3 regions of the Photobacterium sp. 53610 genome follow, and region 2 is predicted to be linked to each of the others. Evidence: predicted binding sites of a transcription regulator. Region 2 holds the regulator's gene; each other region holds the start of a gene.

Evidence for each region. Region 2 encodes CRP, which controls carbon source genes, mostly activating them, when cyclic AMP is high. Its sites were predicted from a motif close to TGTGANNNNNNTCACA; they were not measured.
Region 1: SPK40_RS11400 (NupC/NupG family nucleoside CNT transporter) is a predicted target of CRP. The motif match lies at 1,826-1,841, and genes of this name have one in related genera.
Region 3: rppH (RNA pyrophosphohydrolase) is a predicted target of CRP. The motif match lies at 2,057-2,072, and genes of this name have one in related genera.

Annotation. Positions count from the first base shown of each region.
Region 1 covers NZ_JAXOFS010000003.1:339,893-344,072, forward strand. The annotation lists gene SPK40_RS11385 (ImpA family metalloprotease) at 1-541, opposite strand, end outside; gene SPK40_RS11390 (hypothetical protein) at 770-988, shown strand; gene SPK40_RS11395 (TatD family hydrolase) at 975-1,775, shown strand; gene SPK40_RS11400 (NupC/NupG family nucleoside CNT transporter) at 1,987-3,270, shown strand; gene SPK40_RS11405 (XapX domain-containing protein) at 3,588-3,758, shown strand; gene deoC (deoxyribose-phosphate aldolase) at 4,161-4,180, shown strand, end outside.
Region 2 covers NZ_JAXOFS010000008.1:17,221-21,400, reverse strand. The annotation lists gene astD (succinylglutamate-semialdehyde dehydrogenase) at 1-671, shown strand, start outside; gene SPK40_RS17275 (DUF1338 domain-containing protein) at 708-1,502, shown strand; gene SPK40_RS17270 (hypothetical protein) at 1,602-1,811, opposite strand; gene crp (cAMP-activated global transcriptional regulator CRP) at 1,994-2,626, opposite strand; gene SPK40_RS17260 (OsmC family protein) at 2,901-3,305, shown strand; gene SPK40_RS17255 (YheU family protein) at 3,339-3,560, shown strand; gene SPK40_RS17250 (phosphoribulokinase) at 3,687-4,180, shown strand, end outside.
Region 3 covers NZ_JAXOFS010000003.1:268,621-272,800, forward strand. The annotation lists gene SPK40_RS11085 (NADP(H)-dependent aldo-keto reductase) at 1-386, opposite strand, end outside; gene SPK40_RS11090 (DUF6482 family protein) at 603-905, shown strand; gene mutH (DNA mismatch repair endonuclease MutH) at 916-1,590, opposite strand; gene rppH (RNA pyrophosphohydrolase) at 2,227-2,748, shown strand; gene ptsP (phosphoenolpyruvate--protein phosphotransferase) at 2,769-4,180, shown strand, end outside.

The sequences.
Region 1 (4,180 bases), on a different contig from region 2:
GACTGCTGCTGAGCAGCGTAAACGACACTTTGAGGTCGGAACGGCCCGTGCTCAGTGCGGGGACCAGCAGCCAGTCGATGATTTTTTGCATGTTCGATGCAAAATCGCCGTGGGAACCGGCATCCAGCTCACGTAGGATATTGGTGCCAAAGGCCACGCTGCGTCGCTCTTTTGCATCTCTCAGGGTAACCAGGGGATAGCCCTGATTTCCCGTGATCAGTTCTTTCGCACTGGTCAGATGCTTCAGGCTGAAATAGCGGGAGTTTCTGCCGGGATCGTACTGGATCGTATTCTGGCCAAAAATCTGGCTCTGTAGCGAAGCCAGACTGGAATGTTCCTTACTGATGATGGTTGCGATGCGTTGTTCCAGTGCAGCACTGTCGCTGGGCAGCAGTCGGGGATCGCCCAGTTTCACCGCGGCATTGATCGGATCCAGGGGCAAGTTTGCCCCGCTTGCATTCTGGCCGTCATTTTTTGTATCTCCGCCACCGCCGCATGCTGCCAGCGAAAGACATAAAAGTATGGAACTGAGCTTTTTCATTCTGAAGTCGTTTTTATGAGTTTTATGATGCTTAGTATCATAAACGGCAGTTTTATATGTGAAATGCCAGAAAACTTGGGGTGAATCGCGAAAAATTTATCGCACTGTGATGGATGTAATGCTGTGTTTCCGCGCCGGTGCTTTGAGTCCCGAAAATATGCGGGAGCCGTTTCTTTCATTCGGCAAGCCTGAAATAATCAGGCTCTCTTCTTTTTTGAGTCCATACAAATGCTGAACGTCATTCGAAGCTGGCTTGCACGGTACGACGCCTGGTGTGAGCGCATGGGATTGATTCCGGAAAACCGTCGCTGTTGTGCGCCGGTCCGCTATGATGAAGATGATGCCCGTCATCCTGCGCAGCGGGCAGCCCGGTTGAAAGCCTGCCAGAGCCAGGCCCAAACTCAGAGCCAGACCCGAGACAACGGTGAGCCGCGTGCAACTGATTGACAGCCACTGCCATTTTGATTTCCCGCCCTTTGCGGACAATTCCGGCTACTATCTCGATTTGGCCCGGCAGGCAGGTGTCAGCCATATCGTGATTCCGTCGGTCGGGGAGCAGAACTGGCAGCAGGTCAGAAATCTGTGTCACACCGGCGGGCCGACGGCACCGGCGCTGTTTTATGCCCTGGGGATGCATCCGTACTTTGCAGAGGAGCACGGACCACAGACGCTGGCACGGCTGGAACAGGCGCTTGAACAGGCCCGGAATGACCCGTGTTGTGTTGCGGTGGGCGAATGCGGGCTCGATTTCGCCATTCCGGATGCGGACCGCCGCCAGCAAACCGACTGGCTTTCAGCGCAGCTTTCCCTGTCCAATCAGTTTAACCTGCCCGTGATTCTTCATTGCCGGAAGGCTTTCCCTGAATTGCTAAAGTGTCTGAAATCCTGTTCGCCGGTTCGGGGAGGGGTTTATCACGCTTTCAGTGGCAGTTTGCAGCAAGCGACTCAACTTCTTGATCTAGGTATCAAAATTGGTGTCGGTGGTACGATCACCTATCGCAGAGCAAACAAAACTCGCACTACAATAGCTCAGTTGCCTCTTGATGCATTGTTGCTGGAAACTGACGCGCCGGATATGCCACCGGCTGGTTTCCAGGGAGAGCCGAACCGTCCGGACAGAGTCGTGCAGGTTTTGAACGCTCTGACGGAACTGAGATCAGAGTCAGTAGCCCAGTTAACACAGGCGACTAACAAAAATGCAGAAGTCTTGTTTGCATTGCCTTCTCAAATTTGAAGATTCTGACGTTTATTTGGCTTTTTATTGTGCATCAAGTGGAACTTGAGTGTGATTGCCATCACACTTGATGTTCAACTTTCACTCGGTTGCCAACCAAAGTGTGACGTGTGCATTACATGCTGATAGTTGCCATGCGTATAATGCGCCCGACTCCTTGTGAGCCGAATTGTCGAGACGCCAAATTTTAACTATAGGGATGCCATAAACCATGAGCCTGTTTATGAGCCTGGTTGGGATGGTTGTGCTGCTGCTGGTAGCCGTGCTGCTGTCTGATAACCGCAAAGCTATTAACGTACGTACTGTTGGGGGCGCGTTTGCCATCCAATTTTTCTTTGGTGCATTCGTTCTGTATGTACCGGTAGGCCGTGATGCGCTGTATGGTGTATCGCAAGCTGTTGCCAATGTGATTGGTTACGGTGATCAGGGTATTTCTTTCCTGTTCGGCGGCCTGGTATCAGGCAAGATGTTTGAAGTCTTCGGTGGCGGCGGTTTCGTCTTCGCACTGAAAGTACTGCCTGTTATCGTTTTCTTCTCTGCGCTGATCAGCGTGCTGTACTATCTGGGTGTGATGCAGTTTGTCATCAACATTCTGGGTGGCGCACTGCAAAAAGCTCTGGGTACCTCTCGTGCCGAATCTATGTCTGCAACAGCAAACATTTTCGTAGGTCAGACTGAAGCACCACTGGTTGTGCGTCCGTTTGTACCTAAAATGACTCAATCTGAGCTGTTTGCGGTCATGTGTGGTGGTCTGGCATCTGTTGCGGGTGGTGTACTGGCAGGTTACGCATCGATGGGTGTTCCTCTGGAATATCTGATCGCGGCATCCTTCATGGCGGCTCCTGGTGGTCTGCTGTTTGCGAAAATCATCAAGCCTGAAACTGAGAAGCCTGTTGAGCAAATGGGCGGCGACGATGACAGCCACGATGACAAACCTGCAAACGTAATTGATGCGGCTGCAGCGGGTGCGTCTTCCGGTATGCAACTGGCACTGAACGTAGGTGCGATGCTGCTGGCCTTCATCGGTTTGATCGCGCTGATCAACGGTATGCTGGGTGGTATCGGTGGCTGGTTCGGTATGCCTGAGCTGACTCTGGAACTGATCCTGGGTTATGTCTTCAAGCCACTGGCCTTCCTGATTGGTGTGCCATGGAACGAAGCTGAAGTTGCCGGTTCTTTCATCGGTCAGAAACTGGTTGTGAACGAGTTCGTTGCTTACCTGAACTTCACACCTTACCTGAAAGATGTAGCTGATGGCGGCATGGTGATTGCTGAAACAGGTGCTGCAATGTCTGAGAAGACACGTGCAATCATCTCCTTCGCACTGTGTGGTTTCGCAAACCTGTCCTCAATTGCAATCCTGCTGGGTGGTCTGGGCGGTCTGGCTCCAAGCCGTCGTCACGACATCGCTCGCTTCGGTATGAAAGCCGTTGCCGCGGGTACCCTGTCTAACCTGATGTCTGCAACGATTGCAGGTCTGTTCCTGTCACTGTAAGACGAACAGAATCTAATTAGGCACAAAAACGCCACAGTATGTTTGCTGTGGCGTTTTTATTTGTCTGTCAGACAGACGGACAGATTTTCGCCTTTCCAACAAATTCAGTAACTATCTGAATCTTTTCTGGTAAAAAATAGCAAAAAGCGGTCTTGTGGCCTTTTTTCCTCTTGCCCTGACGCGCATGCTATACCCTTGCAAAGCATGTCTCCTGAGGTCAACCGGGAAAAAGGACACTTCGTTGCCTGCGGTCTACACTCTGTGAGTGTTTTCCGGCTGTCGCGGTGTCAGCGGCTGCCACCGGACTGGATCAGGCCATGAATGAAGTTGTATTCGCTTTACTCGCTGGTGTCATCGTTGGTTTGTTATTTTCAGCACTGAAACTGCCGATTCCGGCACCGCCAGTATTATCAGGCGTCATGGGCATTGTTGGCGTCTATGTGGGCGGTCAGCTGTATCAGTGGATCATCGAACGGTTCTTTTCCTGAGTGTGAAGACGCAGGATTTCAGCCTGCGGAAAAGCCGTCAGCCACCGGGTGAATTGGTCAACACATTATCCACGCTGGGAAACGTCTGAATGATGGTTCGCCTGAATATGGCTTGGTAATATGACAGCGAAAGGTTGCAGAATGATGGATTCTGCATGAAAGCAGTCTGATGGTTTTTTTGTGAATCAGGCTGTGAACTGAATGGCTGGTAAGGGGATTACCCGTTCGGAAAGCGTTCGGAAACCCACTTACGCGGTGAAAAGGATGTCAATCAGGTTAGCCTGAGTCTTCACGGAATCAAGTCCGCTTCTGTTTCTCTGTGGCTACAATGGCTGGCAAAGGAGCCGGGTCTGGGACAGCGGAGCAGAACACTTGGTAGAGCAATTTCGACTGGAGAAAGTCATGAGCGATTTAAAAACAGC
Region 2 (4,180 bases):
TTTACACCATCATCCAGTCGGCGTTTATCAGTGCCGGTCAGCGTTGTACCTGTGCCCGTCGCCTGTATGTACCTGAAGGTGCTGAAGGGGATGCGCTGATTGCTGAACTGATTGCGGCAACCAAGGCCATCAAAGTTGACGGTCCGTTTGCTGAGCCACAGCCGTTTATGGGGCCGCAAATCTCTGTGGTCGCAGCCGATAACATCATTGCTGCGCAGGAACGTCTGCTGAGCATGGGTGGTGAAGCGCTGCTGAAAGCTGAGCGTGGTCAGGGTGCCATCGTGACTCCGGGTATTGTTGAAGTGAGCAAGATCGCCGAGCTGCCGGACGAAGAATATTTTGGTCCGTTGCTGCAGGTGGCACGTTATCAGGAGCTGCCTCAGGCTGTTGAGATGGCAAATGACACCCGCTATGGCCTGTCTGCCGGTCTGGTTTCGACTGACGACAGCGAGTGGCAGTACTTTATCGATCATATTCGCGCCGGTGTTGTGAACCGCAACCGTCAGCTGACGGGTGCCAGCGGTGATGCACCGTTCGGTGGTCCGGGTGCGTCCGGTAACCTGCGCCCAAGCGCTTACTACGCCGCGGACTACTGTGCGTATCCAATGGCATCCATGGAAGGAGAGGCAACCGAACTGCCTGCTCAGCTGTCTCCGGGGATCCAACTGTAACTATTGCTTAACCCGTATTGACGAGGGAACCGCAACATGGAAAGAGTGGAAAAACTGTTTGATGCCCTGTGGCAGGACTACACAACCCGTCTTTGCCCTTCGGCCGCTCAGGTGCACGATCTGCTGACAGAGGAAGAGCCTCTGCTGAACGATCACATTGCCCTGCGTACGTTCAATCTGCCGGGTGTGAGCCTGGATGTGCTGGCTGCACCATTCATTGCGATTGGTTACAAGCCGTGCGGAACGTATCACTTCGAGCAGAAGAAACTGTATGCGGAGCACTTTGAGCATCCGAACCCGGCTGCACCAAAAGTCTTCATCAGTGAACTGCTGGTCGGACAGTGCTCGGCGGAGCTGCAAAATACCGTGCGTGAGCTGGTGAAGCAGATTCCTGAAGGCGCAATGAAGGATGGTGCTTTCCTGTACGGCGGCCGTTTATGGGATCTCGATTACGCGACCTATGAGAAGCTGGCCGAGGAAAGTGAGTACGCGGGTTGGGTTGCTGCCCATGGCTATGGTGCGAACCATTTCACCGTCAGCGTAAATCAGCTGGAGCAGTTTGCGGAAGTTGCAGAGGTGAACAGCCTGCTGCGCCACAACGGCTTCACCATCAATGAATCGGGTGGTGAAGTGAAAGGTAGTCCGGAAGTGCTGCTGGAGCAGTCATCAACGATGGCTGATCGGGTGGAAGTCCGCTTTACCGATGGTATCCGTTCAATTCCAGGCGGTTTCTATGAGTTTGCCAAGCGGTATCTGCAGGAGAACGGGGAACTCTACCCGGGCTTTGTGGCTGCGTCGGCTGACAAGATCTTTGAAAGTACGAATATGTAAGACAGGTATCTTTGCTCTGTCATTAAACAGCGGCCTCTGGGCCGCTGTTTTTTTATCTGGGGTGTCTGAATGCCATATCTCGTGCTGTGAGAGGGCTTGTCAGTGCTGTTGATCCAGCGGTTGCATCCAGTCATCCGATTCACTTGGGGGGCTGGTCAGACACAGGTAGGCTTCCTGCTCCAGAAGCTGCCGGGGAGACTGAAAACCTGTCATTTCAACCGAGGCAGAGAGGAAACGTCCTCTGGTTACGACAGGGCGCGGGGGAAGCTGATTGTGCTGGGCATTTGGGGCAAAACGTTCGATATCCATATCTGCACATCCACATAGTACTGATACGCCAAATGTAGCAACAGAGGGATGGAAGGCAACTGAAAAAATGTGAAGTGTCCTGAGAAAACAGCTGTAATCACAGGGTATGCCCGGCAGAAATAAAAAAAGCCGCGTTTGCGGCTTTTTATTGTACTCACATTGGCTGCATCACCGGAGAGTGATCAGCGTGTTCCGTACACAACGATGGTTTTACCGTGGGCAGAAATCAGGTTCTGCTCTTCCAGCATCTTCAGAATGCGGCCAACGGTTTCACGGGAACAGCCAACAATCTGGCCGATTTCCTGACGGGTAATTTTGATCTGCATGCCGTCCGGGTGAGTCATGGCATCCGGTTGTTTTGCCAGATTCAGCAGGGTCTGGGCAATACGGCCAGTCACGTCCAGGAATGCCAGATCACCGACTTTCTGGCTGGTGACTTGCAGACGGCGTGCCATCTGTGCGGACAGACGCATCAGGATATCCGGATTAACCTGGATCAGCTGACGGAATTTCTTAAAGGAAATCTCAGCCACTTCACATGGTGTTTTCGCACGAACCCAGGCAGTACGCTCCTGGCCTTCTTCAAACAGGCCCAGTTCACCAATGAAGTCGCCCTGGTTGAGGTAAGACAGGATCATTTCCTTACCTTCTTCATCCTTGATCAGAACGGCGACGGAACCTTTGACAATGTAGTAGAGGGTCTCTGCTTTCTCGCCAGCATGGATCAGTGTACTCTTCGACGGGTACTTATGAATGTGGCAGTGAGAAAGGAACCACTCCAAAGTTGGATCTGTTTGCGGTTTACCTGGAACCATATTACTAACTTCCTCTGCAGTGTGTTGCCCAACAACGTCATTCCTTGCATTGGGGTTGGGTAGAACAATACTATTGTTTGCCAACTAGCATATTCAGTCAACGGCTGGGCTGCAAGCGCATGTGAACATTCAGACCAAGAGTTTAACTTTTTTCGTCATGCATTGCTTGATATTGCGCGGGGATAAATGAACATTTTGGACACTTTACTGTGCACATGATCACACCGTTGTGACTTAGTGATAAAATCCGGGTTTTTGTAGTAAGGAGTAACGCATGCAATCACGTGTGAAATGGGTCGAAGATTTGACTTTTATCGGCCAGTCTAACTCGGGCCACAGTGTGGTCATGGACGGGAACGGCGGCAGTAAAGCGCCCAGCCCGATGGAACTGGTCCTGATGGCTGCCGGAGGCTGCAGCTCGGTGGACGTGGTCGATGCGCTGAAAAGTGCCGGTCAGGTGATCACCGCCTGTGAGGCACAGATTGATTCCGTGCGCCGCGAACAGGCACCGCGTTATTTCACCTCGGCCAATCTGCATTTTGTCGTCACCGGTCATCATCTCGATGACGCTCAGGTTGCCAAAGCTGTCAGCGATTCACTGGAAAAGTACTGCTCCGTGTGCCTGATGCTGGGCAAAGGCGTGACCCTGACTCATTCTTACCAGATTGTCGCGGCATAAGCCGTTGTCATCTGGGTTAATCAGGTAAGTTGTATGATTATTCCCTGGCAAGATATCGATGCTGAAACGCTGACCAACCTGATTGAACACTTTGTCCTGCGCGAGGGCACCGACTACGGTGAGCAAGAGCTGAGCCTGGCGCAGAAAGTGGACAAGGTACGCCAGCAATTGGCGGCGGGAGAGGCCGTGATTATGTATTCCGAATTGCACGAAACGGTGGATATCAAACTACGTCGCTCGCTTCGCACAGAATAAAGCTGCCATACTCAGAGGTGACAGCAGAAAACGGAAGCTGGCGCCGACGGATGCGGTCGGATGCTTGACTGCATCCATTTGCCCTGTTAATAACTGATTCCGTTTGGATAAACGACAAGGTATGTCATGTCTGCAAAACACCCAATCATTGCAGTAACAGGTTCCTCCGGAGCAGGAACGTCCACCACTTCGGAAGCTTTCCGCAAGATGTTTAATATGCTGAATATCCATGCGGCATGGCTGGAAGGGGACAGTTTTCACCGTTTTACCCGTCCGGAAATGGATGTGGAGATCCGCAAAGCCAAGGAGCAGGGGCGCCACATCAGCTATTTTGGCCCGCAGGCCAATGACTTTGCACTGCTGGAAAACTTTTTCCGTCAGTACGGCGAAGACGGCAGCGGAAAATACCGCCGTTATCTGCACACGTTTGATGAAGCCGTGCCCTATAACCAGATGCCGGGCACTTTTACGCCCTGGCAGGATCTGCCGGAAAATACCGATCTGCTGTTTTACGAAGGCCTGCACGGTGGCGTCGTGGATGGCGATGTCAATGTTGCTCAGCACGTCGACCTGCTGATTGGCATGGTCCCGATTGTGAACCTGGAATGGATTCAGAAAAT
Region 3 (4,180 bases), on a different contig from region 2:
AACTGATAGAGATCGATATAATCAGTTTGCAGTCGTTCCAGGCTGTTTTCAACGGCTTCATGAATGTTCCGCCAGTCCAGCGCCATCTGATTTCGGATATGCGGCACATTACGCGGCCCCGCAACCTTGGTTGCAAGAATGACTTTGTCTCGCTTGCCGGATTTTTTCAGCCAGCTGCCAATATAGGATTCTGTCAGTCCCTGTGTTTCTGCTTTGGGCGGTACCGGATACATTTCAGCAGTATCGATCAGGTTGACACCGCGCTCCAGAGCGAAGTCGAGCTGGCTGTGGGCTTCGGCTTCGGTATTCTGTTCACCAAATGTCATGGTACCCAGACCAATCTGACTGACTTCGAGAGATGAATGGGGGATCTTATGGTATTTCATTTGCCCTCCTTGGACCGCAAATTCACTTTGACTATAACCTAGGATGTAGCGGCTGAAAAGCGGCAGGAAAATAGGGGGTTAGCACAAAATGTACCGGTCGTTTTGTTGCGACAATAATGCAAGCCTGACCTTAGAGCGCCGGGAACAAATCGGCCGCCTTGCTGAACGGACAATGTTCGCACATAGTTAAATCAGTTCCCTGACTGAGGAGTGGCCATGAAATTGTCCCAATTCAAGCACTGGGTGAAGTCGCCCGGTGAAGATGTGCCGAGATGTGTGCTGACCAGTTATGCCGGTCAGGCGGATTATTTGATGGAAGTCGAGTACAGGCACCACCTTGAGCCGTTGAAAGATGAAGACGATAATACACTGCACTTTCAGAATATGGAGCAGGTGAGGGAGTTCTTGAGGCCGCTGGGCGTGAAATCGATCACGCTGCGAATGATCGACCCGCATGACGAATTTTCCCCGGACGGCAAACCACAATGCTGTCAGGACGAGATGACAATTCCCCTGTAATTCCGGGCTGTCAGAGCATGAAATGGCGGGCCAGCAGTTCGGCAGTAAATTGTGTTTTGAGATAAAAGCCGCGTGGCAGGGTTTTGATGGGCTGGCCGTTGGCCCCATAGGCTTCTGTCAGGGCTTTGCTGTTGGCCGCTTTCGGCCGGAGTTGCAGGACTTCACCATGCCGGGCGGTGATTTGTTCCACTTTGCCCAGAACGATCAGATCCATCAGTTCTTCCCAGTCGCGCCGCAGGCGAGCTTCTTCATCTGCTGAAGGGCTCCAGAGCAAAGGAGAGCCGACATGGCGTTCTGCCAGCGGAATTTCGCGTTCACCTTCGACTGGAATCCACAGTACCCGCGCCAGTTTGAGTCTGATATGACTGTTTTCCCAACTGACGCCATGCAGGCCTGTCAGGGGGGCGACGCAGACAAAGGTGGTTTCCAGAGGTTTCCCCTGGTGACTGATTGGGATCGTTTTCAGTTCAATACCAAGCTCGGTAAAGTCGGGGACAGGCTGACTGCCGGCTGTGGCACCCAAATGCCATTCCAGAAGCTGGCCGACCCAGCCTTTATCACGACGCAGATCCGGTGGGGTGACTTGTCCTGCCTGCTCGGCCAGTTCTCCCAGCGTGTAACCAGCAAGTGCCTGTGCCCGCGCCAGCAGCTCGGATTCAGAGGTTGGGGGAGAATTTTGGGGCATCGTCATTAGCAGGTATGTCGTACAGGCAATCAGAGAACAGCGTATGGTAACACAATCATCAGGATCCGGGAGAGCTTGCGATAAAGATCAGCCCGACGGTGGAGATCTTCTCCAAAGATATCCACAGGTAATTTTTCGAACAAAGTGCATATTCTCTGAGCTGGATGGATTTACAGGGTATTGCGTGGAATTTGAACGACGGTCTGGTGTTTATTTCACCAGGTGCCTCCCTGAGTTGTGGATAAATGTAAAGTTGGTTGATCTTTGACCACCGCTGAAGATCCGCTGAATAAGATTGAATCTGTTCTCATAGATATACGTAACAATTGATTTTAAGTTAATGGTTTTTAAGTGATTATTTATTCTGTTCGTATCCGAAATAAGAAACCGCTTGTTTTGGTTTTGTTGATTAAATCAGCAATAACAGAGTTTCTACACAAAACTATCCACAGAAAGCGTGAATAAATGTGGGAGAGGTCTCATTTCTCTGTTTATAACCTCCTGTTCAGTGAGAAGTTATCCATAAAGTGAGTGCCAGGTAGGAAAAAACAGTGATTGATGACAATGAATGTTTACCCTGAGCCTATTTCTGTGAAAAAATCACTGTTAATTGATATTTTTACTTGAGGTCGTCCAGTGATTGATGGCGATGGATACCGCCCTAATGTGGGGATAGTTATCTGTAACAGCCATGGCCAGGTATTTTGGGCTCGACGATATGGACAACACTCTTGGCAGTTTCCGCAAGGCGGTATCGATGAGGGGGAAACTCCTGAACAGGCCATGTACCGTGAACTGTATGAGGAAGTGGGTCTGACCAAAAAGGACGTCAGGATCTTGGCATCCAGCCGCCATTGGCTGAGATACAAGTTACCGAAGCGTCTGGTCCGGTGGGACTCCAAACCGGTTTGTATCGGGCAAAAGCAAAAGTGGTTTTTGCTGAGTCTGGAGTGCGATGAGTCTAAGGTGAACATGCAGCGTGGCACCACCCCGGAATTTGATGGCTGGCGTTGGGTCAGCTACTGGTATCCGGTACGTCAGGTTGTGTCCTTCAAACGGGATGTATATCGCCGGGCGCTGAAAGAATTCGCGGCGATGGCGATGCCGTTTAAGGAACGTAAGGAACGGAAATCGAAACGTAAAAACAGGCGAGGTTAACCCAAGGGATCATAATGCTTATGCTGACCCAGCTCAGAGAAATCGTAGAGAAAGTTGCCAGCGCGCCGACCTTGCTCGAAGCGTTGGATGTCTTGGTGGTCAGTATTTGTGATGCAATGAAGACGGAGTGTTGCTCTGTCTACATTGTGGATGAGCATCGGCAGCAATATATGCTGATGGCGACCCAAGGGTTAACCAAACCCTCATATCAGGTTGGGCTCAGTTTTAATGAAGGTCTGGTTGGTCTGGTCGGCCGCCAGGCGGAACCCGTCAACGTGGCTGATGCCAGCAGTCATCCCAATTTTAAGCATATCCCCGGTACCAACGAAGAATCCTTCCGCTCCTTTTTCGGCACACCGATTATTCATCAGCGTAAAGTCCTTGGCGTACTGGTGATTCAGCAGCGGGAAAAGCGTGAATTCACGGAAAGCGAAGAGTCCTTCATGGTGACGCTGGCGGCACAGCTGGCAGTCATTCTGGCGCATGCAAAAGCACAGGGGATGTGGCCGGATCAACGGGATGGCCTGCATCTGACCGGATCCGCTGCATCCACAGGCGTTGCGGTTGCAAAAGCCTGGTGGGACGACAACCAGCCAAGATTGGAAGTGGTGAGCCCGGCATCCTGTCTGGACCGGGAAGCCGAGCAGGAACGATTGAGCATTGCCATTGAGATGGCCAGTAATGAATTTCGTCGCCTGCGCAAACGCTTCGATAGTGAACTTCACAAAGAAACTCTGGCGATTTTTGATCTGTTCAGCCACTTGCTGAACGATCCGATGCTGCGGAAAGATCTTTTCTCCAAAGTTGCAGGCGGTGATCAGGCAGAGTGGGCTGTCCGGCAGACCGTGGAAACGTATTCCGCACGTTTTGCCAATATGAAAGATGATTATCTGCGGGAACGTGCGCATGATATCCGGGAGCTGGGGCAGCGTTTACTGTTCTTTCTGCATAATGAGGAAGGGATCGAGCATCAGTGGGATGCGCCGATTGTTCTGCTTACCCGAGAGCTGACAGCCGCCATGCTGGCCAGCATTCCAAGAGACAAGCTGGCTGCCGTGGTGGCGCAGGAAGGTGCTGCAAACTCCCATGCCGCAATATTATCCCGTGCCCTGGGGATTCCGGCGATCATGGGGGTCGATTTTATTCCTGAAAAAGTTCATAACACGCTGGTGGTTGTGGATGGCTACCGGGGCGACCTGCTGATCGAGCCGAACAGGCAGGTTCTGGCCGAGTACAAACGACTACTGCGAGAAGAAAACGAGCTGACCGCACTGGTCGAGCAGGATCTCGATAAAGCGGCAGTCACGGCAGATCAGGAAAGAATTTTTCTGTATCTCAACGCCGGGCTGAGTGCTGATACCAATATTGCGGTGAATAAGGGCGTGGATGGGGTCGGTCTCTACCGGACTGAAGTGCCGTTTCTGCTGCAGCG